2 regions of the Blautia sp. 1001283B150304_161114_C9 genome follow, and region 2 is predicted to be linked to the other one. Evidence: predicted binding sites of a transcription regulator. Region 2 holds the regulator's gene; the other holds the start of a gene.
What was found. The regulator Rex, encoded in region 2, represses fermentation and respiration genes when NADH is low (regulators of the CRP and FNR family bind a similar motif). The targets are predictions, from matches to a motif close to ATTGTTAANTANTTAACAAT.
Positions count from the first base shown of each region.

Region 1: the regulator Rex is predicted to act here: its motif matches at 7,874-7,893, upstream of I4V44_RS06295 (complex I 24 kDa subunit family protein).

Region 1 is NZ_JADPGO010000008.1:90,341-101,955, reverse strand. Features, by position in the region: gene I4V44_RS06315 (PP2C family protein-serine/threonine phosphatase) at 1-723, opposite strand, end outside; gene I4V44_RS06310 ([Fe-Fe] hydrogenase large subunit C-terminal domain-containing protein) at 710-2,434, opposite strand; gene fdhF (formate dehydrogenase subunit alpha) at 2,645-5,353, opposite strand; gene I4V44_RS06300 (NADH-quinone oxidoreductase subunit NuoF) at 5,367-7,244, opposite strand; gene I4V44_RS06295 (complex I 24 kDa subunit family protein) at 7,241-7,723, opposite strand; gene I4V44_RS18490 (DUF6783 domain-containing protein) at 7,946-8,029, opposite strand; gene I4V44_RS06290 (response regulator transcription factor) at 8,088-8,780, opposite strand; gene I4V44_RS06285 (ComEA family DNA-binding protein) at 8,791-9,672, opposite strand; gene I4V44_RS06280 (DMT family transporter) at 9,769-10,203, opposite strand; gene I4V44_RS06275 (hypothetical protein) at 10,318-11,615, opposite strand, start outside.
Region 2 is NZ_JADPGO010000042.1:10,581-22,195, reverse strand. Features, by position in the region: gene I4V44_RS15655 (methylated-DNA--[protein]-cysteine S-methyltransferase) at 1-621, shown strand, start outside; gene I4V44_RS18610 (hypothetical protein) at 655-984, shown strand; gene pap (polyphosphate:AMP phosphotransferase) at 1,165-2,643, shown strand; gene I4V44_RS15640 (class I SAM-dependent methyltransferase) at 2,664-3,395, shown strand; gene I4V44_RS15635 (S8 family peptidase) at 3,904-4,749, shown strand; gene I4V44_RS18375 (DUF6783 domain-containing protein) at 4,766-4,849, opposite strand; gene I4V44_RS18370 (DUF6783 domain-containing protein) at 4,826-4,879, shown strand; gene I4V44_RS18365 (DUF6783 domain-containing protein) at 4,876-4,953, shown strand; gene I4V44_RS15630 (NADP-dependent isocitrate dehydrogenase) at 5,026-6,234, shown strand; gene I4V44_RS15625 (ABC-F family ATP-binding cassette domain-containing protein) at 6,351-8,261, opposite strand; gene I4V44_RS15620 (redox-sensing transcriptional repressor Rex) at 8,522-9,169, shown strand; gene I4V44_RS15615 (bifunctional ADP-dependent NAD(P)H-hydrate dehydratase/NAD(P)H-hydrate epimerase) at 9,259-10,758, shown strand; gene alr (alanine racemase) at 10,836-11,615, shown strand, end outside.

The DNA of each region.
Region 1 (11,615 bases), on a different contig from region 2:
GCCGATCATAAGGTTTACCACCTGTTTATGCCGCATCCGCAGGACAATGGCTGTAATATCATCATCCGTTTCATTCAGATTCAGATCCAGGCTGGCCTCTGCCAGATAGCCTGCCATCTCCTGTGCGCTCATCCCTTTATGGTACTTTGCCCTGCAGAAAGCCATTACATCATCTCTTCCCCAACCGCCGTTGGTAGTTTTTCCCATTCCCGCATTGGTGACACCGTCGGACATAACGATCAGCATATCCTCATCTTTCAGTTCAAAACAGCTTTTATGGATTTCCTTTTCTTCGATCATACTTGTCTCCACCGGATAATCAAAGAGCTTGCCATCCCGGATCAGAATTGCATCCGGATTATCAAACTGATAAAGACTTACCTGTTTCCCCTGAAAATTCAGCACTGTAAAAGTGGCATATGCCAGATTTCTCACACTGCACACAGGAAGCGTTTTCGCCACTGCACGCACTGCCTCATCCAGTTCCACCTGATTAATGATCATAGTACTGAGCATGGTCGCAGTCAGCGTGGAAAGGATATTCGCCTTTACTCCGCTCCCAAGTCCGTCAGAAAGCACCAGAACATGGTCTTCATCATTTTCTTCAATCTTATAGCAGTCCCCACAGAGAAATTCTTTCTTTTTATTCAGGCTCACATGACCAAAATCCATGCATAAGCCGTCAAATTCCACATTCAGTCCATGATGCTTATTTCTTTTCATTCTCTTCTTCACTCTCCAGAAGTATGGTATTTTTCAGTTTTTCTACTGCCACTTTGGTGTCTGCAGCAGTTTCTCCAAGAAGTCCGGCGATCTGCTGCACGATCTTCAGCTGTTCTTCTACCAGCTTATCTGCCATACGCGCAGCTTCAATCTGAGCATTATGAATCTGATCTTTATGCTTCCGCTCCTTTGTAATATCCTTCATAATGCAGAGAATCATTTTATTTTCTTTATCATTCGTCATTACGCGATCCAGATAACATTTCTGATCCTCCAGATAAATCTCATCCTGCATCAGATTCCGTTCAAAAGCCAGTATACTCGCCAGACTGTAATCATCCATGATCTCCGATACCGGTTTCCCGATCAGGCGCCGCTTTTTCGGCATATTGAACAATTTGGACGCCGCCTCATTCATCTGAATGATCTTCAGATTATAATCCACAGTTACCAGAAGTCCGGGCATGGCATTAAAGACTTTATTGGAGTAACTTTCCTGTTTTGCCCGCATATATGGAATACACATGGCAACCTCAGCCTTATTCTGGATAATGGCAATTGCCTTTTCCCTGCATGTGTTGTACCCGCAGGCACCGCAGTTTAATTCATCTTTTGGAGAAAATTTTCCCATTTCCGCCAGAGCATCCCTGATTTCTTCTTCTGAGACCTCATCCTGCTCCTGTGCCGGACAGTAGCCGAAATTCTTTCTCAGTTCAAATCCCGGAAGTTCATAGTCTCCCTGTTCTCTGTGAAAATCTTTTCCAAAGGCTGCATTCTTCACTGCCAGAACGTCTGCCAGATAATGTCCCCTCTTCATCTGGAAAGAAGGACCTGCCACACAGCCGCCACTGCATGCATACATCTCAAGAAAGCAATTTTCGAAATCCTCCGGATGAAGTTCTTCCAGAACCTCCCTGCACTGCTCCATCCCACTTACAGAAAGCCTGCGGATTCCCCTTACAGCCCCAAGCAGGTCTGTTAAACCATCCGCAATGGCAATTTCTCTGGAACGGTAGGCAATCTGCTCAGGTTCTTTCTCAGTTATGGAAATCCCTTCTTTTTTCATCCATTGCACCAGCTCTTCCAATGTGATCACATAATCCACTTCATTTCCTGAGTCTCTCAACTCTGACATAGCTGAAATACAGGGACTTACATAGACAATCTCTGCCTTCGGATATTTTTTTTTCAGATAACTGGCATGAAACTGCATCATAGAGGCAGACTGTACCAGATTTCCCAGAAGATGCGGATAGTGTTTCTTGACAAGCTGTACGATTACAGGGCAGGCAGAAGAGATCATTATTCCCGGCTCTTTCTGTTCCGCAAAAAGTGCTCTGTACTGCGAGGTCATCAGGCTTGCACCTTCTGCTGCATCTGCTGCATCTGCAAATCCCAACTTCTTCATCGCTTCCCTTATTCCGTTGATACCGGTTACCCCAAAACGTGCCAGATATGCCGGATGAAGAGAGGCTATAACCTGCGTCTTATTCTCCATTGCATTGCAGATTGCAGGAATCATATTCTGCTCTTCCTTGGCATCCTGCGGGCAGACAAGGATACACTTCTCACAGTAAATACACTGACTTTCTATGATCCTGGCCTGATGATCATGAACACGTATCGCCTTGACCGGGCAGTTCCGGACACATTTGTAACAATTTTTACAACTGACTTTTTTAAACTGAAGGATTGACTGAAATCTCTGCATGCCTCGTACTCCTTATTATGTAACACTATATTTTTCACAAAAAATTATCTGTAACCGTTCCGTACTTTCACAGAATGATGTACTGCCGAATGATTATTTTTGCCTTTCCATAAAGGAATATGGAGCTGCCGCAAGGACAGCAGATCCATGTGCGACAGCCCCATATAATATTTACGATATCAGATCCGGAACTTTGTCTCCGATATTGTTTTATGCTTTCTCAATCTTAATTGCGCATACCTTATATTCAGGAATTCTTGCGTATTTGTCAAGTGCGGCGTTGGTCAGCCAGTTTGCATTTCCATCCGGGAAGTGGAATGGCATCCAGCTCTCACCCGGTGAGGTCTTTGTACCTACACGAGCGGTAGATTCAATGGATCCTCGTCTGGAAGAAACTCTGACTTTATCACCGTTTTTGATACCCAGCTTATCGGCATCTACGATGTTCATTTCGATAAATGACTTACCTTCGATCTCCATAAGCTCAGGTGTCTTTCCTGTCATGGCTCTTGTTGTGTAATGATACAGGATACGTCCTGTCATCAGGATGATCGGATATTCCTCATCCGGAAGCTCTGCTGACGGTACATATTTTGCAGGGTAGAACCATCCAAGACCACGGGAGAATTTACCAACATGCATGATCGGTGTTCCCGGATGATTCTTGGAGGTACATGGCCACTGAAGCCCCTGTCCGTGAACTTCTTCACTGTCAAGACGTTCATGGCTGATACCTGCGAAGCTCGGTGTCAGAGATGCGATCTCATCCATGATCTGAGCAGATGTCAGATGTGGCTGCGGATATCCCATACGGTTCATCAGATCAATAATAATATCTGTATCCAGTCTCATCTCGCCAGGCACTGTGACAGCCTTGCGGACTCTCTGTACGCGGCGCTCTGTATTGGTAAATGTACCCTCCTTCTCTGCATAGCTTACGCCAGGAAGAATAACATCTGCATACTGAGCTGTCTCTGTCATGAAAAGTTCCTGAAGTACAAAGAAATCAAGACTCTTTAATGCTTTGATAATGTGTGTGGTATCCGGATCAGTAACTACCGGGTCCTCACCATAAATATACAGACCCTTGATCTCGCCTGTGATTGCCTTCGGGAATACATCAGTTGCATGAGTTCCGATATTCGGATCAAGTTTTACACCCCATGCTTTCTCGAATTTCTCACGAACTGCAGGATCAGTAACCTTCTGATATCCGGGATATACATTCGGCTGAGCACCCATATCGCAGGCACCCTGTACGTTATTCTGTCCACGAAGCGGGTTAACACCACAGCCTTCACGTCCAAGCTTGCCAACCATCATTGCCATATTGGACATGGACATAACGCCCTCTGTACCTGTGGAATGTTCGGTTACACCAAGGCAGTAGATGATCGGAGCGCGGTCTGCTTTTGCATACATGATTGCTGCTTTTCTCAGATCGTCTGCGTCAATGTGGCAGATCTCAGCTACCTTCTCAGGTGTGTAATCTTTTACGATTTCCTTTAATTCTTCGAAACCTTCTGTACGCTCTGCGATGAACTTGTCATCCTGAAGACCTTCAGAAAGGATCACATTCATGATACCGTTTGCAAAAGCAACATTTGTACCTGGTTTCAGTTTCAGATGGATATCTGCTTTCTTAGCCAGACCGATATCACGAGGGTCAACTACGATCAGCTTGCAGCCTCTCTTGATGGCCTGACGGATCTGCATGCCGACTACAGGATGTGCTTCCTCAGGATTGGAACCAACCAGCATGATCAGATCTGCATTCTTTGTGATATCTTCGATAGGGTTTGTCATGGCACCTGAGCCAAGAGTCATTGCAAGACCTGATACAGATGCGGAATGACATACACGTGCACAGTTGTCTGTATTGTTTGTGCCGAAGCAGCAGCGAACCATCTTCTGTACCATGTAAATATCTTCATTGGGTGATCTGGAGCACGCAAAACCAGCAAGGGAATCAGAGCCATACTGTTTCTTGATCTCCATAAATTTGGAAGCAACAAGATCCAGTGCCTCATCCCATGTTGCACGTTCGAATTCACCTGTCTCTTTATTCTTGATCAGCGGATATTTAATACGCTCCGGTGACTGTACGAAATCGAAACATCCGCTGCGTCCCTTAACACAGAGCAGTCCTTTGTTGGACGGTCCGTTTACAGCTTCTGTATCTACAATCTTTCCGTCTTTTACAAGGAGATAATACTGGCAGCCTGTTGCACAGTGAGGACAGGTAGTCAGAACCTTCTTGTCAATCTGGTACGGACGGTATTTCTTTCTGCGCTTCATGGTCAGTGCACCTGTCGGACAGGCCTGCACACAGTTACCACAGGATTCACAGATACCTTCGTTCCATTTATGTTTGTAATGTGCACCGATCACTGACTGGAAACCACGGTCCATAGTGTCGATCGCACCTCTTCCCACGATTTCCTTACATGTATTCACGCAGCGATGGCAGAGAATACACAGGCTTGGATCATAGGTAAAGAATTTATTGGTATCATCGATGGGCATATCCTTCATTTCACCAGGATAGCTTGTCTCAGTCACACCATATTCAAAACAGTAATCCTGTAATTTACAGTCGCCGTTTGCCTCGCAGGAGAAGCAGTGTACACGGTGGTCAGAAAGAAGGAGATCCAGTGTATCTTTACGATATGCAACTACCTTCTCTGACATTGTCTGTACTTCATCACCTTCTGAGCAGCGAAGTGTACATGCCGTATCAAATTTGGTTCTTCCGTTGTTTGTTACTTCTACCACGCACAAACGACAGGAACCATCCGGCAATACATCTTCCAGATAGCAGAGTGTAGGAATCTCCACTCCGATCTGTCTGGCAGCCTGCAGAATGGTCGTACCCTTTTCCACTTCTACAGGAATTCCATCTATTGTCAAATGAATCATCTTTTCACCCTCCTTAATTCACAGAAATTGCGCCGAATACACAATTTTCCAGACATGTTCCGCACTTAATACACTTGGAGGTATCAATGCTGTGAGGCTCTTTCTTATTGCCTGTGATCGCACCAACCGGACAGTTTCTTGCACACTTGGTACATCCTTTACATTTCTCAGGATCAATCACATAAGAACGCATTGCCTTACATACATGAGCCGCGCACTTTTTATCAACGATATGCTCTACATATTCATCTCTGAAGTTTCTTAATGTGGAAAGTACAGGAAGCGGTGCACTCTTTCCAAGTCCGCAGAGTGAACGGTCCTTGATAAAGTTTCCAAGATGTTCCAGTTTCTCCAGATCTTCCATCTCACCTTTACCATCTACGATCTTCTCAAGAATCTCAAGCATACGTTTCGTACCGATACGGCAAGGTCCGCATTTACCGCAGGATTCTCTCTGAGTAAAGCCCATGAAGAATCGTGCAACCTCTACCATACAGGTATGTTCGTCCATAACTACCAGACCACCGGAACCAACGATCGCTCCGTATTTCTTGACAGAGTCAAAGTCAAGCGGTACATCCAGATGTTCTTCTGTCAGACATCCGCCGGACGGACCACCAATCTGAACAGCCTTGAATGCAGCGCCGGATTTCAGACCTCCACCGATATCGAAAATAATCTCTCTTAAAGTTGTTCCCATCGGAACTTCGATCAGACCTGTATTTTCGATAGAACCGGTCAATGAGAAAGTCTTTGTTCCAGGTGAACCCTCTGTACCGATACTTCTGTACCAGTCAGCTCCTTTGAGAATGATCTCCGGAATATTTGCATAAGTTTCTACGTTATTCAGAACAGTAGGCTTTGCCCATAATCCCTGTTCAACTGTACGGGGCGGTTTTACACGAGGCATGCCTCTGCTTCCTTCGATAGATGCAGTCAGGGCAGAACCTTCACCACATACAAAAGCTCCTGCACCACGGTTGATATGCATATGGAAAGAGAATCCTGTTCCAAGAATATTGTCTCCCAGAAGTCCGTTCTCCTCCAGAACTGCAATTGCATGTTTCAGACGTGCTACAGACTGCGGATATTCTGCACGTACATAAATATATCCATGCTGTGCTCTTACTGCGTAAGCTGCAAGCATCATACCTTCGATCAGACGATACGGATCACCTTCCATTACGGAGCCATCCATAAATGCTCCCGGGTCACCCTCATCACCGTTACAAACCACATAATGAACAGGATCAGCCTGGCGTGCTACCTGAATCCATTTCTTACCTGCCGGGAAGCCGCCGCCACCACGTCCGCGGATACCGGATTTATCAACCTGATCAATAACCAGATCCGGATCCATCTCAAACATTGCTTTCTCCAGAGCCTGGAAACCGCCGCTTGCTATGTACTCATTCAGAGATTCTGCATCAAACTTACCACAGTTCTTCAAAACAATACGGGTCTGTTTCGCGATAAACGGAATATCTTCCGGTCCGCGGCTTACTTTACCGCCTTTCTGATAAAGCAGTCTCTCGATAGTCTCATTACCCTGAACACTCTTCTCAAAAATCTCCTGGCAGTCTTCGATCTGAACCTTCGTATACTGGATCACATCGTCGCCTTTCTGGATACGAACAAGTGGTCCAAGCTCACAGACACCCTGACATCCTGTTTTCTTTACACCTACATGTGCATCTTTGTCATGAGGTCCAAACTCAATGGTAACTCCCGGAGCATCTTTGGCAATCTCCATGAATTTCTCATAGATTTTCTGAGAACCGGTTGCCACACATCCGGTACCTGAACAGACAAGAATACGACAGTCATAAGAATTAAGTTCTTTCACAGCTTCTTCTCTGATCTGCTCCAATACTTCCTTATTCTGGATCATCCCTGTTCGCCCCCTCTCAGTTTATCAATCAGCTCATCTGCCTTCTCCGGAGTCATTCTCGGATATACCTCTTCATTGACCATCATAGTCGGTGCAAGTCCGCAGGCACCAAGACAGGAAACTGTTTCCACAGTAAACATCATATCGTCTGTCGTCTTCTTTGTCTTTGACAGCCCCAGTTTCTTATAAAGTTCCTCCAGAACCGGTATTGATTTTCTTACATGACAGGCTGTTCCGTCACAGACCTTGATCACATATTTACCTTTCGCATCAAATGAGAAATTCTCATAAAATGTGGCAACACTGAACGCTTTCGCTTCTGTCACACCGATCTGCTCCGCAACATATGTAAGCAATTCTTCCGGGAGATATCTGTACACCCCCTGAATATCCTGCATGATCGGAATCAGTGATGCCGGCTTTTTACCATAGAAAGCAATGATCTCATCCGCTTTCTGATAAAATGACTGATCTAGCATTTCGCACCCTCCTTATACCTGTTTTTTCTCTTTTTATTGCACTCTTTACATATTGTAACGTTAATTATATGCCTTTTTCGTCATTTTCACAAGCGCATTTATAGAAATTTTCTAATTTTTTATCATTTTCCTCTATAGATGTTTGTTTTGTTTGTCTAATTTTTATCAGCTTTGTTCAATACTAAACCATCTCAGATGTAAACCAAACTAAACTGAATCAAACTAAACTGCCACTCTTTCTCTAGAGCGTGTCTGAAAAAGGCTTTCTGCAAGATGTGCATCACAATCAGTCCTAACAAAAAACAGACCACATTTTATGATCTTTGTTTCATAAAATGCAGTCTGTCTGTTTCATGCGTTCTTTTTATTGTGCCTGGAAATAATATCCAACGCCCCATTTGGTGTGTACATACTTCGGTTCACTTGGATTGGTTTCAATCTTCTCACGGAGACGGCGGATATGTACATCCACAGTACGCACATCACCCGGATACTCATATCCCCATACAATGTTCAGCAGGTTCTCACGACTGTAAACCTTATTCGGATTAAATACCAGAAGCTCCAGTACATCAAATTCCTTTGCTGTCAGATTAATCTCTCTACCTGCAATAAATACACGTCTGCCTTCACAGTCCATACGAAGATCGCCCACCTGAATGCTCTTTGCCTTTTCTTTCTCCTCGTGGTCGCTTCCCGCACGGCGCATGATCGCTTTGATACGTGCCTTAACTTCCAGGATATTGAACGGTTTGGTGATATAATCATCCGCACCATATTCAAGACCAAGGATCTTATCCATATCCTCGCCCTTAGCTGTCAGCATCACGATCGGCACATTGGAAAATTCGCGGATCTGCTGGCATACTTCCAGCCCGTCCATCTTCGGCAGCATCAGATCCAGAAGGATAATATCATATTTTTTATCTTTTGCTTTCTCTACTGCCTCTTCTCCATCATAAGCGCAGTCTACCTCCATACCATCCTGTTCCAGACTAAAACGGATTCCTTTTACGATCAGTTTCTCATCATCTACTACCAAAACTTTCCTGCTCATTCGGTTCTCCTTATCCTACTACTATCTCATCTTTTATCTTTGCAAAAGTACCTTCTTTGATACCCTGTACATTCATAATATCCTCTATCGCAGCAAATGGCCCGTTCTCTTCTCTGTAGGCAATGATCGCCTGCGCACGTGTTGCACCGATCCCCGTCAGCGTAGTAAGCTGAGCTTCATCTGCTGTATTTATGTTGATCCTGTTATCCTGCTGAACCTGAGCGACCATCCCTGTGTTCTGTCCTGTCCCGGCACTTCCATTCATCTGTCCATCTGATGCTTTGGCCATCTCTGCAGGATCCAGTCCCTGCCGCTCCATCTCTTCCTGTGTGAGAATATAAAGCTGCTGTCCGTCTGTCAGAACTCCTGCACGGTTTACACAGGTTAGAGCTGCCTCGGGAAGATATCCTCCCGCCGCCTCAATCGCCTGAAACACCCGGCTCCCGGCTGCCAGCTGAAAAACTCCCGGATTCGCAACTGCTCCGCAGACATCAACATAGATCATCGCCTGCTGCATTTCCTTATCAGAAACTGCTTCTGACCCATTATCTATATCAACATCTGAAGTATGTTTCCCAGAATCACTTCCTGTCCCATTACCTGCATCTGAACCATCTGATTCTGCCTGTTTTTTCCGGGACTCTGCAGAACTGCCATCATCATTCTGTCGGTCTTCTGTATCAGCGTTCTTCTCATCTGTATCTTTCTTCGACTTCTGTCCTGATGTTTTCTCTTCCGATGACTCCGCATCCACCTCTGCTTTCGCTTCCTGCAGTCCTTCAATCAGAAACTGTGCCTCTCTGCTCTTACAACCTGTCAGTCCTGTAAGAAACAAAGTTCCACACAATATCAGCGTCACAGTATAACAACATCTGTTTTTTATTTTTATCATAAGGGTCCTCCTCTTATTTCTCAGAGTAAGAGTCCCCCTGTCCATAATGCCACCCTTATTGTAACGAAATCTTAATGATTTTACAATAGTAAACTCTTATTTTTGCCACTTAAATATAACAATTCCGGAAATCGCGATCAGCAATCCAAGGATTTTGCGCCATTCAAAAGGTTCTTTATCTACCCCAAACAATCCAAATAATTCAATTACATAAGCAACTGCCAGCTGCGAAATGACGATCAGCATTGCCGCCCTGGCAGGTCCAAGAGCTCCCATGCTCTGGATTACTGTAATTGTAATAAACGCTCCGATCACACCACCAAGGAGTGTATATTTATTGTCCACCTGCCAGAGCGCAGCCACACTTTCCCGTCCTGTGAAAAGCCAGGCAAGAACACAGACTGCAAAAGCCGACAGCTGCACCCAGCCGGTTGATACCCAGAGACTGGTCTGCTTTGTCACCTCCGTGTTAAAAACACCCTGAATACTCATCAGCGCCCCTGAAATCAATGCCACTATAAATTCCCACATAAATCTGTCCTCCTGGATAATATGATCATTCTGCTTACTCCGGTAATCATTCCTGTACCGAAAAGAGGCACCGCCTTTTAGCAGTACCTCTTGTTTTCTTTAGTATTAGTCTATTCAGTTACGAAAAAAACATACAGTAAATTTCTTCATTGTGGAGTATGGACTGTAAACTCTGGATTTATTCTTGGAGGTCTTATTCCAGGATCGCACTGTCACATACCAGGTACCTTTCTTTACGTTTGTAAAGGTTACAGTTACGGTATTTTTGCCTTCTGTACGTTTCACATATTTCTTAACCGGATACTTCTCTCCTGCGGAGGTCTTGTATTTGGTTCCGAGCAGAATCTCATAACCTGTGGCATTTTTGCATTTTGTGTAAGTAATAGTCACAGTGTTTCCTTTTACAACGATATCCCTGATCTTTGGCTGCTGTGGTGTGACAACTGTGATCTTGATCTTTTTAACCTTTGTCCAGGAACCATAGACCTTATTGCCCTGTGCATCCAGAACCCAGCTTCGGGCTGCCACATACCAGGTACCTTTTGAAAGATATCTGAAGGATGCCTGCGGCTTGCCGGTTGAGGAAACTGTTTTGCTGAATTTACCTGTCTGGAGCATATCCGATTTCCTGCTGATCACGAAGTCATAACCCTGAGCACCGGCACATCCTTTGGCAAGTTTGACAGTAAGCTTGTTTCTGTCAATGGAGTGGCTGGAAATCTTTGTGTCGGCAGGTCGCAGGTATGCACCGTTTTCATCTGTGATACTTCCGTCTGTGTGAATAACTCTGCCATTGAGAGATTCTGTACCAAATGCTATGAAATAATCCTGTCCTTTGGAAAGGGTAAAGTCAGCATATGGAATACTGCGCTCAAATGCACCGCCTACAGTTACAGTCTGGATACACTGCAGAACCCCATTCTCAACATCATACCAGAACAGATTTGCCATAAGTCCTGCACAGGAGGCATCTGCTTTTACAGAAAGCACAGCCGGGAAATCAAAAATTCCATTTCTTCCAAGATGGAAACCGAAATCATTCTGGTTTGTGGAGATCAGACTGTATAATGCTGCCGGGATATATTCTGTTGTGTTTATAACAGAAAGATCGGTATCTGCAGGTGTTTCTGCTGTAATGGAAGTACCGTTGATCTTCCAGATGAAACCATTCTCCATATCAAGGTTCAGGGAAATATCTTTGCCTTTTATCCCGGATAAAACGGAAGCAGGAAGTGTCCTGGCACCATTCATGATAATGGAGATGGTATCTTTTTCTTTGGATGTCTTGATCAGATCATTAACAGTATCCCAGCCTTTCTTCTGGAAACTTCCCTCAATGTAAGGTTCCCCGTCACCAAGCTTTCCGAGATTTTTTGTATCCTGATGTTTGCAGCGTTTACAGGTGTAAGTTA
Region 2 (11,615 bases):
CTGGAATTCGGTTTATCATTTCAGAATACATATACGGAAAGACCTTTCCGTGATCAGAACTGGCAAGTGGTAAGAGCGAGGGAAAACAAAAAAATTTTTTTATGGATCTATGAACGAAACGGTTATGTTAATCTGAATGTAAAAGCAGATCCGGAGTGGCGTGATTTTTGGCGAAGTGCCTATGAATCTGTACAGGCTGGTTATCATCAGAATAAGGAACATTGGAATACCATTATTCTAAATGGGACGGTACCGGATAAAGATATTAAAAGAATGATATCCGAAAGCTATGATCTCGTAACATACAGCCCGACAAAGAAGATTTATGAGGCAGTGAAGCAAATTCCGAAAGGATGCGTTGCAACTTATGGTCAGGTTGCCGAAATGGCAGGGAATCCGAGAATGTCGAGAGCGGTAGGGAATGCCCTCCATAAGAATCCGGATCCGGAGCATATTCCCTGTTATCGGGTAGTGAATTTCAGAGGAGAACTGTCAGGGGCTTTTGCCTTCGGCGGTAAAGATGTACAGAAAAAGCTACTGGAAGCAGATGGAATTGAGGTTGTCAATGGAACGGTGGATTTAAAAAAATATGGATTGACGCAAAGAGATGATAAACGGTGAGAAAACAGATACGGATGATTACCTTATTATCATTTGGATGTTGCTTTTGATAACGGCCTGAGAAAGGATTACGGAAATTCTGAAATCCGATATGATCATTTTTATTATAAAGAGAAGAAGCTGTCTTTTACCAGACAGGAATTTTGTAATGCTCATCAGTTGGGGGCGGGCAAATCTTTCCGGATCTGCCTGGCAAAGGACTGTATTATAGGTGCAGGAAGCCTGGTTACCAAGAATACTGTGATACCGGATGGCTCACTGGTAATGGGCAGTCCGGCCAGGATCAAACGAAATCTCACCTGGGAAGAATATCCTGAAAATATTGTGGCTTTAGAAAAAATCCATAGTAATCCCATAAAATAATGCAATTAAAACAATTCAGTAGTGATATCATACTCCTGCTTTACGATAAACAGATTTCATGTTATGATTATTTCAGCTGAATTTGAGATATTCTATTAATGAAAAGGGCAACTATTCAACAGTTTCTGACTGTGAAAGTATTGAACAGTTACGAAGAAAAATAAAAGGAGGATCAATGTTATGCTTACAACATGGACTCCGGCACATATGCCGGAAAAAGAGGAAATCAAAACCCGTCTGCAGACAGCAAGAAGTCAGCTCTATGATTTTCAGATGAAAATCAAGGAACATAAGATCCCGGTAATCGTACTCTTTGAAGGCTGGGGATCTTCCGGCAAGGGAAGTACGATCGGAAAAGTCATTAAGAATATTGATCCGCGTTTCTTTAAGGTTGCCACTATGTCAGCTCCCACAGCAGAAGAACTGAGATATCCATTTCTGTATCGCTATTTTAAACAGATTCCGGAAGCCGGAAAATTTACATTTCTGGATTCCGGCTGGATGGAGCAGACTTGTAAAGACTGTCTGTCGGGCGAGATTGAAGGCGAAGGTTATACACAGCGGATTGACAGCATCCGCCGTTTTGAGCGGCAGCTTACAGATAATGGTTATCTGGTGCTGAAATTCTTTATGCAGATTGACAGGGATGAACAGAAGCGGCGTGAAAAATTACTTCTGGATCATAAAGACACCAGATGGCGTGTGTCAGACTTTGATAAATGGCAGAATGAACATTACAAAAAATGTGCAAAAATATTTTCTCAGTATCTGTCTGACACGAATGCGTCCTCTGCACCATGGTACATCATAGATGCCAGTGACAGAAAATGGGCGGAACTTCAGGTGCTGGAGACTATGGTAAGCAATATTGAAGTTGCCATGCAGAATCAGGCACATTCCGTTCCGATTTTGCAGAATGTATTCCCTCTGGAGCAGATTCCCCGTCTGTCGGATATTGATCTGAGAGATAAAACAATGGATGACGAGGAGTACAGGGGAGAACTGAAACAGCTCCAGAGTAAACTGGGGGAACTCCATAATAAACTGTACAGGAGACGTATTCCTGTGATCATCACGTATGAAGGCTGGGATGCGGCAGGTAAAGGAGGTAATATCAAACGTATTACAGAAGCTCTGGATCCCCGGGGTTATGAAGTACATCCAATCGCAAGTCCGGAACCGCATGAGAAGGCCAGACATTATTTATGGCGTTTCTGGACAAGACTTCCGAAAAATGGGCATATCGCTATTTTTGACAGAACCTGGTATGGCAGAGTTATGGTAGAACGTCTGGAGGGATTTTGCAGTGAAAATGACTGGAAACGTGCCTACAACGAAATGAATGAGTTTGAGAAAGAACTTAAAGACTGGGGTGCAGTCATTATTAAATTCTGGGTACAGATTGATAAGGATACACAGCTGGAGCGTTTTCAGGAGAGACAGAATAATCCGGAGAAACAATGGAAGATCACAGATGAGGACTGGAGAAACAGAGAGAAATGGGATGCCTATGAAGTGGCCGTAAATGAGATGCTTCAGAAGACAAACACTTCCTTTGCGCCATGGCATGTACTGGAATCTGTTGACAAGAAATATGCCCGTATCAAAGCACTCAGAATTGTGATCTCTGAAATAGAAAAAGCATTAAAAGAAAATTAAATTTTGCGGGAAATGTGTAAATGAATGATAAGATAACAGTCTGCCTGGGTAAGGGCGGGCAAAGAGAAATGGCAGAATCTTTTGCCAGAAAGAACAATGTTCCGATTATGGACAAACCGGGAGAACATCTGACAGTAATGTTTGACTCCCGGGGCGTATCACTTACCGGTTATGGCCTGACATATCAGGGAGATTTTGAAGGAATGCTGCACAGAGTCACAAACGGAAGACTTTCCCATGAAATGCTGGTACGTGCGGTCAAAACTGAGGGAGAACATCTGAAAGCAATTGATGCCACTGCAGGCATGGGGGAGGATGGTTTCCTTCTTGCAGCATATGGCTATGAGGTGACATTATACGAACAGAATCCGGTGATCGCCGCACTTTTGAAGGATGCGCTCCGGCGTGCCAGAAAGCATCCCGTATTAAAAGACATTGCTTCCAGAATGAAACTGGTAGAGGGTGACAGTGTGTCATGTATGGAGAAACTTATGGATCCGGTAGATGTGATCTATCTTGATCCCATGTTCCCGAAGAGACAGAAATCCGGTCTGATAAATAAAAAACTTCAGCTGATCCAGAAACTTGAACCTCCATGTTCTGAGGAAAAAGATCTTTTTGATGCAGCTATCAAAGCCGGACCTTCCAGAATTATCGTAAAACGTCCTCTTAAGAGCGTCTGTCTTGATGGAAGAGAGCCTTCTTATATATTAAAAGGAAAAGCAATACGATATGACTGTTATGTGATGTAGAAGGTTTATCAGCACATTGCAGCAGCCCTTTATTTTTGAGGGCTGCTGCAATGTATTTTTTTCCATTCCCGGATAAATTCCATTTGTTCCTGATCGGAGATTTCCTGGGAGGCAGCGTCATTTCCGGCAGCTACACAGCAGAGCAGGACGAAGGTCTGAAAGAGTAAAAATACCAGTATCAATAATAATGCAGTCATAATTTGTCTCCTTAATATTATGCAGATGGTTACAGTTATTATATGAAATTGCTATAAGGATATTTTTCGGGATTTCTGTAACAGATTCTGTATATGCCTGTTGTTTTGCATATCAGAAGTATCTGCATATCATGGAAGCTTTATACATTTTATTTACAGAAAAACGGAGATATGACAGGAGAAACTGTCGGACACGAAAATATAATCTTCCGAATAATTTAAAGTAAGACGCAGATGTTCATTGTCTTTGCAGCGACCTGATGAACAGTTGCGGTAAGATTTCATTATCCAGATGATTCGGAGGATTTTTTATGAAGAATTCAGATGATTCCGGATATACAGGAAAGCACGTGGGTGTGTGTGTTCTGGATACCGGGATTTTTCCTCATATAGATTTTACAGGGAGAATACTTGCGTTTCAAGATTTCATCGGACATCGTATCAGACCTTATGATGATAATTCTCATGGAACCCATGTATGTGGGATCATTGGCGGTGACGGAAGGGCTTCGGAAGGACGGATCAGAGGAATTGCCCCCGGGTGTAGCCTGATAGTTCTGAAGGTGCTCGACAGAACGGGAAATGGCAGGAAAGAAGATGTTTTGCAGGCTTTTCGCTGGATTCTGGAGAATAAGAGATATTATGGGATACGTGTAGTGAATATCTCGGTGGGAACAACCTGCAGGAGAGCAGAAGATCACAGAGTTCTGATTGCGGGTGTGGAACAACTTTGGGATGCAGGTCTGGTGGTAGTGGCTGCGGCAGGAAATCAGGGACCGAAGGCAGGAAGTGTGACAGCACCGGGAAGCAGCCGGAAGATTATCACAGTAGGCTCCAGCGATCTGCTTACAGGACGGACTGCCATATCCGGCAGGGGACCTACCTTTGAGTGTGTTTGTAAACCGGATCTGGTTGCACCCGGGAATCATGTTCTTGCCTGTGCACCGGGAGCAGATAACGGATATGGAGTGAAGAGTGGTACTTCTATGTCTACACCTCTGGTTGCAGGGGCAGCGGCATTGATGCTTGAGAAGAATCCGGAGCTGACTAATGTTCAGATTAAGATGAAATTGAAAGAAAGTGCCAGGGATATGGGATTGCCAAAGAATCAGCAGGGATGGGGAGAACTGGATCTGGAACGTTTTATGGAACTGTGATCAGTAATCTTTTATTTCACAAAATTATTGCTTTAGAGCGTGTCTGAAAAAGGCTTTCTGCAAGATGTGCGTCACAATTTGTGGGATATTTTGCCCGGATGAGGGCGCCGTAGCGGGCTACGGCAACTGAATGCGGGTGAAATATCCGCAAAGTGGGGCGTACAGATTGCGGGAATGATTTTTCAGATACGCTCTAGTGTATAAAAGCATTGACGAACGGTCTGTTTTCGGCTATCATGATAATTAACTGGATAAGAGCCAAAGAGGAGGATTAACATGAAAAAAATTCAGATGCAGACACCACTTGTGGAGATGGATGGAGATGAGATGACCAGAATTCTCTGGAAAATTATCAAAGATGAACTTCTTCTTCCGTATATTGATTTGAACACTGAGTATTATGACCTTGGTCTGGAATACAGAAATGAAACGGATGATCAGGTAACTGTTGATGCGGCAGAGGCTACAAAGAAGTACGGCGTAGCAGTGAAATGTGCAACTATCACTCCTAATAAGGCAAGAATGGAAGAGTATACCTTAAAGAAAATGTACAAGAGTCCTAACGGAACGATTCGTGCAATTCTTGACGGAACTGTTTTTCGTGCCCCAATCGTAGTGAAGGGTATTGAACCATGTGTTAAGAACTGGAAGAAACCGATCACCATCGCACGTCATGCCTATGGTGATGTGTATAAGAACACAGAGATGTATATTGACGGCCCCGGAGATGCTTATCTGGTATTTGAAGGCGCAGACGGACAGCAGAGAAAAGAGCTAATCCATCATTATGAGGGACCGGGTGTGCTTCAGGGTATGCACAATCTGGATGATTCTATCACAAGTTTTGCAAGATGCTGTTTTAATTATGCACTGGATACAAAACAGAACCTGTGGCTTGGCGGCAAGGATACGATCTCCAAGATTTATGACGGACGTTTTAAGGAAATCTTTGCAACTATTTATGAGGATGAGTTTAAGGAGAAATTTGAGGCAGCAGGCATTGAATATTTCTACAGCCTGATCGATGATATCGTAGCTCGTGTCATGAAGGCTGAAGGCGGATTTATCTGGGCCTGCAAGAACTATGATGGAGATGTTATGAGCGATATGGTTTCTTCAGCATTTGGTTCTCTGGCTATGATGACATCTGTACTGGTATCTCCACAGGGATATTACGAATATGAAGCTGCTCATGGAACTGTACAGAGACATTATTATCGCTATCTGAAAGGTGAGGAGACATCTACTAACTCTGTAGCAACTATTTTTGCATGGACCGGAGCTCTGAGAAAAAGAGGTGAGCTGGACGACAATAAAGAATTGATGGAATTTGCTGATAAACTGGAGAAGGCGACTCTGGAGACGATTGAAAGCGGTAAGATGACAAAAGACCTTGCGCTGATCACTTCTCTTGAGGATGTGACAATACTGAACAGCAAAGATTTCATCTTTGCCATCAGAGAGAGACTGGATGAAATTTTATAATGTCAGAAATTATCCGGTAATGTTTCTATAACATTATAAAGTTCTCCGGGCAGGATCACACTGCAGCGGAGAAACCTGTAAAAAGTTATAAACTGCGAAAATGGGAAGAACCTGCATTATGCAAGTTCTTCCCATTTTTCATATAATCCTTCTAATTCTTCGGTAATGGCGGCTTTCTCTTTGCTAAGTTTCGCACATTCTGCCACATTTGTGCAGATATCCGGGAGAATCATGGTCTCGTCGATCTCTTTATCTCTGGTCTCAAGTTCTTCGATGCGGGCTTCTACTTTTTTTAGTTCATTCTCGCGTTTTCGCTGACGGGCCTGTTCTTCTTTCTGCTGCTGCCAGGAAAGCTTGTTATCAGAAGCCTGCTTTGCTTCTGTCACAGCCTGAGCGGCAGCCGGAGCATATTTTTCCGTCAGCTCTTCTTTTTTCTCCAGATAATAGTCGTAATCTCCGATATAATTTACAATTGCCTGATTGGTCAGATCCAGGATCCGGGTAGCTGTCTGGTTGATGAAGTAACGGTCGTGGGAAACATAGAATACTGTTCCTGTGTAACTGTTCAATGCCTCTTCAAGAATCTCTTTTGAAGCGATATCCAGATGGTTGGTGGGCTCATCGAGGATCAGAAAGTTTGCTTCGGACAGCATCAGCTTGGCGAGGGAAACACGACCTCTTTCTCCGCCGGACAGAGCGGAGATCAGTTTGAATACGTCATCCCCTGTGAAAAGGAATGCTGCCAGCATATTTCGAATTTCTGTTTCCGTAAGTGTGGGATAAGCATCTGAGATTTCCTCAAAAATAGTTTTCTCCATATGAAGAACATGGTGTTCCTGGTCATAGTAGCCAATCTGTACCTTGGAACCAAGAGTAAATCTGCCGCTGTCTGCATCGATCAGCCCATTGATGATCTTTAACATGGTGGTTTTGCCTGTGCCGTTATTGCCAATCAGGGCTACACGTTCTCCACGTTTGATCTCAAAGGAGATGTCACTGAAAAGTGTCTGTCCGGGAAAAGATTTGGAAAGACTTTCCACAGTAAGGACATCATTTCCGCTGACAAATCTTGGTTCCAGGGAAATGCGCATCTGATTCTGAATCTCCTGTGGTTTATCAATGCGCTGGACTTTATCCAGCATTTTCTCGCGGCTTTCTGCACGTTTGATAGATTTCTCGCGGTTAAAGGATTTCAGCTTGGCAATGACTGCTTCCTGATGTTTGATATCCCGCTGCTGGTTCAGGTAGGCTTTGTACTGGGCGTCACGCAGCTGGGCTTTTTTCAGGGCATAGGCAGAATAGTTGCCACTGTACATACGCATATTTCCTGCTTCGATTTCCACAACTTTTGTTACGACTTTGTCAAGAAAGTAACGGTCGTGGGATACGATAAATACAGCACCCGGGTAATTCAGAAGATAGGTTTCCAGCCAGGAAATACTCTCCATATCCAGATGGTTGGTAGGCTCATCCAGAAGAAGAATGTCAGGGCTGGCAAGAAGCAGTTTACCCAGAGCTACGCGGGTTTTCTGGCCGCCTGAAAGAGTTTCTATCTGGCGTTCGAAATCTTCTTCTGTGAAACCAAGACCTTTTAATACACCCATGATCTCACTTTTGTAAGCGTAACCATTTTCCAGTTCAAACTGGTGACTCAGTCTTGTGTAAGTATTCATCAGGCTGTCCAGAGCATCTCCGGTGGTGGTTTTCATTTCCTGTTCCAGAGAGCGCAGACGATTCTCCATATCAATAATGTGCTGTTTGGTGGAAATCAGTTCTTCGTAAATGGTATGATGGCCATGAATGTCCTGATACTGGGCAAGGTAGCCGATATTTTTATCTTTGGCAAGTACCACGTTTCCTGAATCCGGGGAGAGCTCATGCATAATGATTCGCAGCAGAGTCGTCTTGCCTGCACCGTTATTGCCGATGAGAGCTGCCTTTTCGCGGTCTTCTATATGGAAACTGGCATCCTTGAGAATGATTTTTTCGCCAAAGGATTTACAGATATTCTGACATGATAAAATCATAGGAATTCCTCCGTTTGTAATTTGTCCGCGTACTATTATAATCGAAAATGCCTGTTTTTGAAAGCATTTTAAGAGATTTTGTCCAGGGAAAAGAAAGCACCGGATGGATGCATGGAAGAAAATATGATATTCCGGGGAATTTTTCAGAATGAAATTGATAAAAAAATACAGAAATATTTGGTCAAAAAGTACAAATTTAATTTGACAATAAAATAACATCTGGGTATAATTGACATAGATAAGCTAAGGAGGGAAAATTTGTGGAAGCTAAGGAAATTTCGAAAGCGGTAATCAAGCGTCTGCCGCGGTACTACCGCTACCTCGGTGAATTGATGGAGGAGAATGTAGAGCGTATATCTTCAAATGATCTTAGCAAGAAGATGCATGTGACGGCTTCCCAGATTCGTCAGGACTTAAATAATTTCGGTGGTTTTGGTCAGCAGGGTTACGGCTATAATGTACGCTATTTGTATACAGAAATCGGTAAGATCCTTGGGCTGGATACTGTACATCCGATGATTATTCTGGGTGCCGGTAATCTGGGACAGGCATTGGCCAATTATGTGGATTTTGAAAAGCGCGGATTTAAGCTGGTTGGTATTTTTGACGTCAATCCTGTACTTGAGGGGATTGCAGTTCGTGGAATTGAGATTCAGATGTTGAGCGATCTTCCTTTGTTTCTGAAGGAGAATGAGGTTGAGATCGCGATCCTGACTCTTCCTAAAAATAAAGCCAAAGAGATGGCAAAGATTTTAATTGATAATGGAATTAAGGCAATCTGGAATTTTGCACATATTGATCTGGATGCCCCGGAGGATGTAATGGTAGAGAACGTACATCTTTCAGAGAGTCTTATGACTTTGTCCTATAACCTGAGTGAGTACAGAAAGGAACATGAAGGGATGTAAGGGATAACTGTGAAACACAAGGCTGTGGTCATCTGATCACAGCTTTTCTCTTGTATGTAAATGTGTTATTGTAAACAGGAGGTGAACAGATGAGAGAGATTGTAACTGCTGTTGAGATGAAAGAACTGGATCATAATACGATTCAGAAAGCCGGGATATCTTCTCCGGTACTTATGGAGAGGGCGGCATTAAAGACGGTTGAGGAGATTGTACAGAGATTAAAGAATAAAGAAAAAGAGAAAATCCTTGTGGTCTGCGGAACCGGCAACAATGGCGGAGACGGATTGGCAATTGCCAGACTGCTTCAGTTGAGAGGAGTCAGAACCTGGTATTATATTGCGGGTAAGGAAGAGAAAATGACTGCTGAAACTGCCGGACAGCTTAAAACAGCAGAATATTATCAGGTGCCCCGGGTGCATAACCTGGATCCGGATGAATATACTACTATAGTAGATGCCATCTTTGGGGTTGGACTGAGCAGACCTGTAGAGGGAAAATATGCAGAGCTTATCAGTACAATGAACCGGGCATCTGCGTATAAAGTAGCTGTGGATATTCCATCCGGGATTGACTCAGATACCGGATTTGAGAAGGGGATTGCATTCCGGGCAGATCTTACGGTTACCTTTGCTTTTCGCAAAAGAGGGCTGTGTTTTTATCCCGGACGCATGTATGGCGGTGAGATCGTTGTTACGGATATCGGAATCTATTCCATACCCGGAAAGAAAATCTGTATGCATCATCTGGAACGTGAAGATTTGAAAATGCTTCCGGAGAGAGTTCCCTATGGAAATAAAGGAACCTTCGGCAAGGTTCTTCTTATAGCTGGCAGCGAAGGAATGTGCGGAGCTGCATATCTGAGTGCAGCAGCTGCTCTGAAAAGCTCTGCGGGAATGGTGAGAATTCAGACCGTGGAGGCCAACAGGATTCCGTTGCAGACACTGTTGCCGGAAGCCATGATCACCTGTGATTTTGATGAGAAAAAAAACCAGGCAATGCTTGACTGGTGTGATGTGCTTGTGATAGGACCGGGTCTTGGAACCGGAGCGCAGAGCAGGGAAAGAGCTCAGTGGTTCCTGGCGAAGGCAGCTGAGTGTAAAAAAACAGTAATTCTGGATGCAGATGGCCTGAATCTTCTGTCAGTCCATGACAACTGGAAGTGTTTTATCGGGGAACATGTGATCCTGACACCTCATATTGGTGAGATGAGTCGTCTGTGCGGAAAAGAAATCGGTAAGATCCAGGATTGTCTGGCACAGACCGCAGCTGATTATGCAAAGGAGTCTGGAGCGGTTTGCGTTCTGAAGGATGCCTGTACTGTGGTGGCAGATGCTTTTGGAGATATGTATTTGAACATTTCGGGTAATGCAGGAATGGCTACAGCGGGAAGTGGAGATGTGTTAAGCGGTGTGCTTGCCGGTATACAGTGTATGTATCTGGCAGCAGAAAAGAAATTTTCTCCTGTTATGCTGGCTGCACTTGGTGTATATGTGCATGGGCTGGCAGGTGATCTGGCTGCTGAAACAGTAGGGCAGCGAGGGATGACCGCAGGAGATATCATCTGTTTTCTGCCGGAAATACTAAGATAGAATATTCATTTTGAGGCAGTAAATCTGTGAAACAATTTGCAGATATTAACATGAAAAAATAACAGAGGAAAATTATTATGAAGAAAGATAGCAGAGTAAAAGCAGTCATTTCACTGGATGCAGTAGAACATAATTTCCGGGAAATGAGAAAAAATATTGCAGAAGAGACAAAGATGATCGCAGTTATAAAGGCTGACGCTTATGGACATGGCGCGGTGCCGGTTGCACATCTCATTGAGGATTATGATTATATCTGGGGATTTGCGGCTGCAACTGCGGAAGAAGCGATTCATCTGCGAGAAGCCGGGATTACAAAACCAATCCTGATCCTTGGAATTGTTTTTGATGAATATTTTCCGGAACTTGTCCGTTATGAGATCCGTCCTGCAGTGTGCGAATATGAGGAGGCAAGGAAACTTTCAGACGAAGCGGTTCTGCAGAAAAAAACTGTACATATTCATATTGCTCTGGACACAGGAATGACCAGGATCGGTTTTGCGGATGCACAGGAAAATGTAGAGGAAATTAAAAAAATTTCAGAACTTCCAAATCTTGAGATTGAGGGTATGTTTACTCATTTTGCAAGAGCAGATGAGTATGACAGAAGTCCGGCTATGGTACAATTGGAGCGGTATCTGGATTTTTCAAGGCGCGTAGAAGAGGCAGGAGTGGAAATTCCTCTGCATCACTGTTCTAACAGTGCGGGCATCATACGTATGCCGGAAGCAAATCTGAATATTGTCCGCGCCGGAATCACAATTTATGGAATTTATCCTTCTTCTGAGGTGGAGAGAGATATTGTAAAGCTTGAGCCGGTTATGGAACTTAAGAGTCATGTGACTTATGTGAAGGACGTT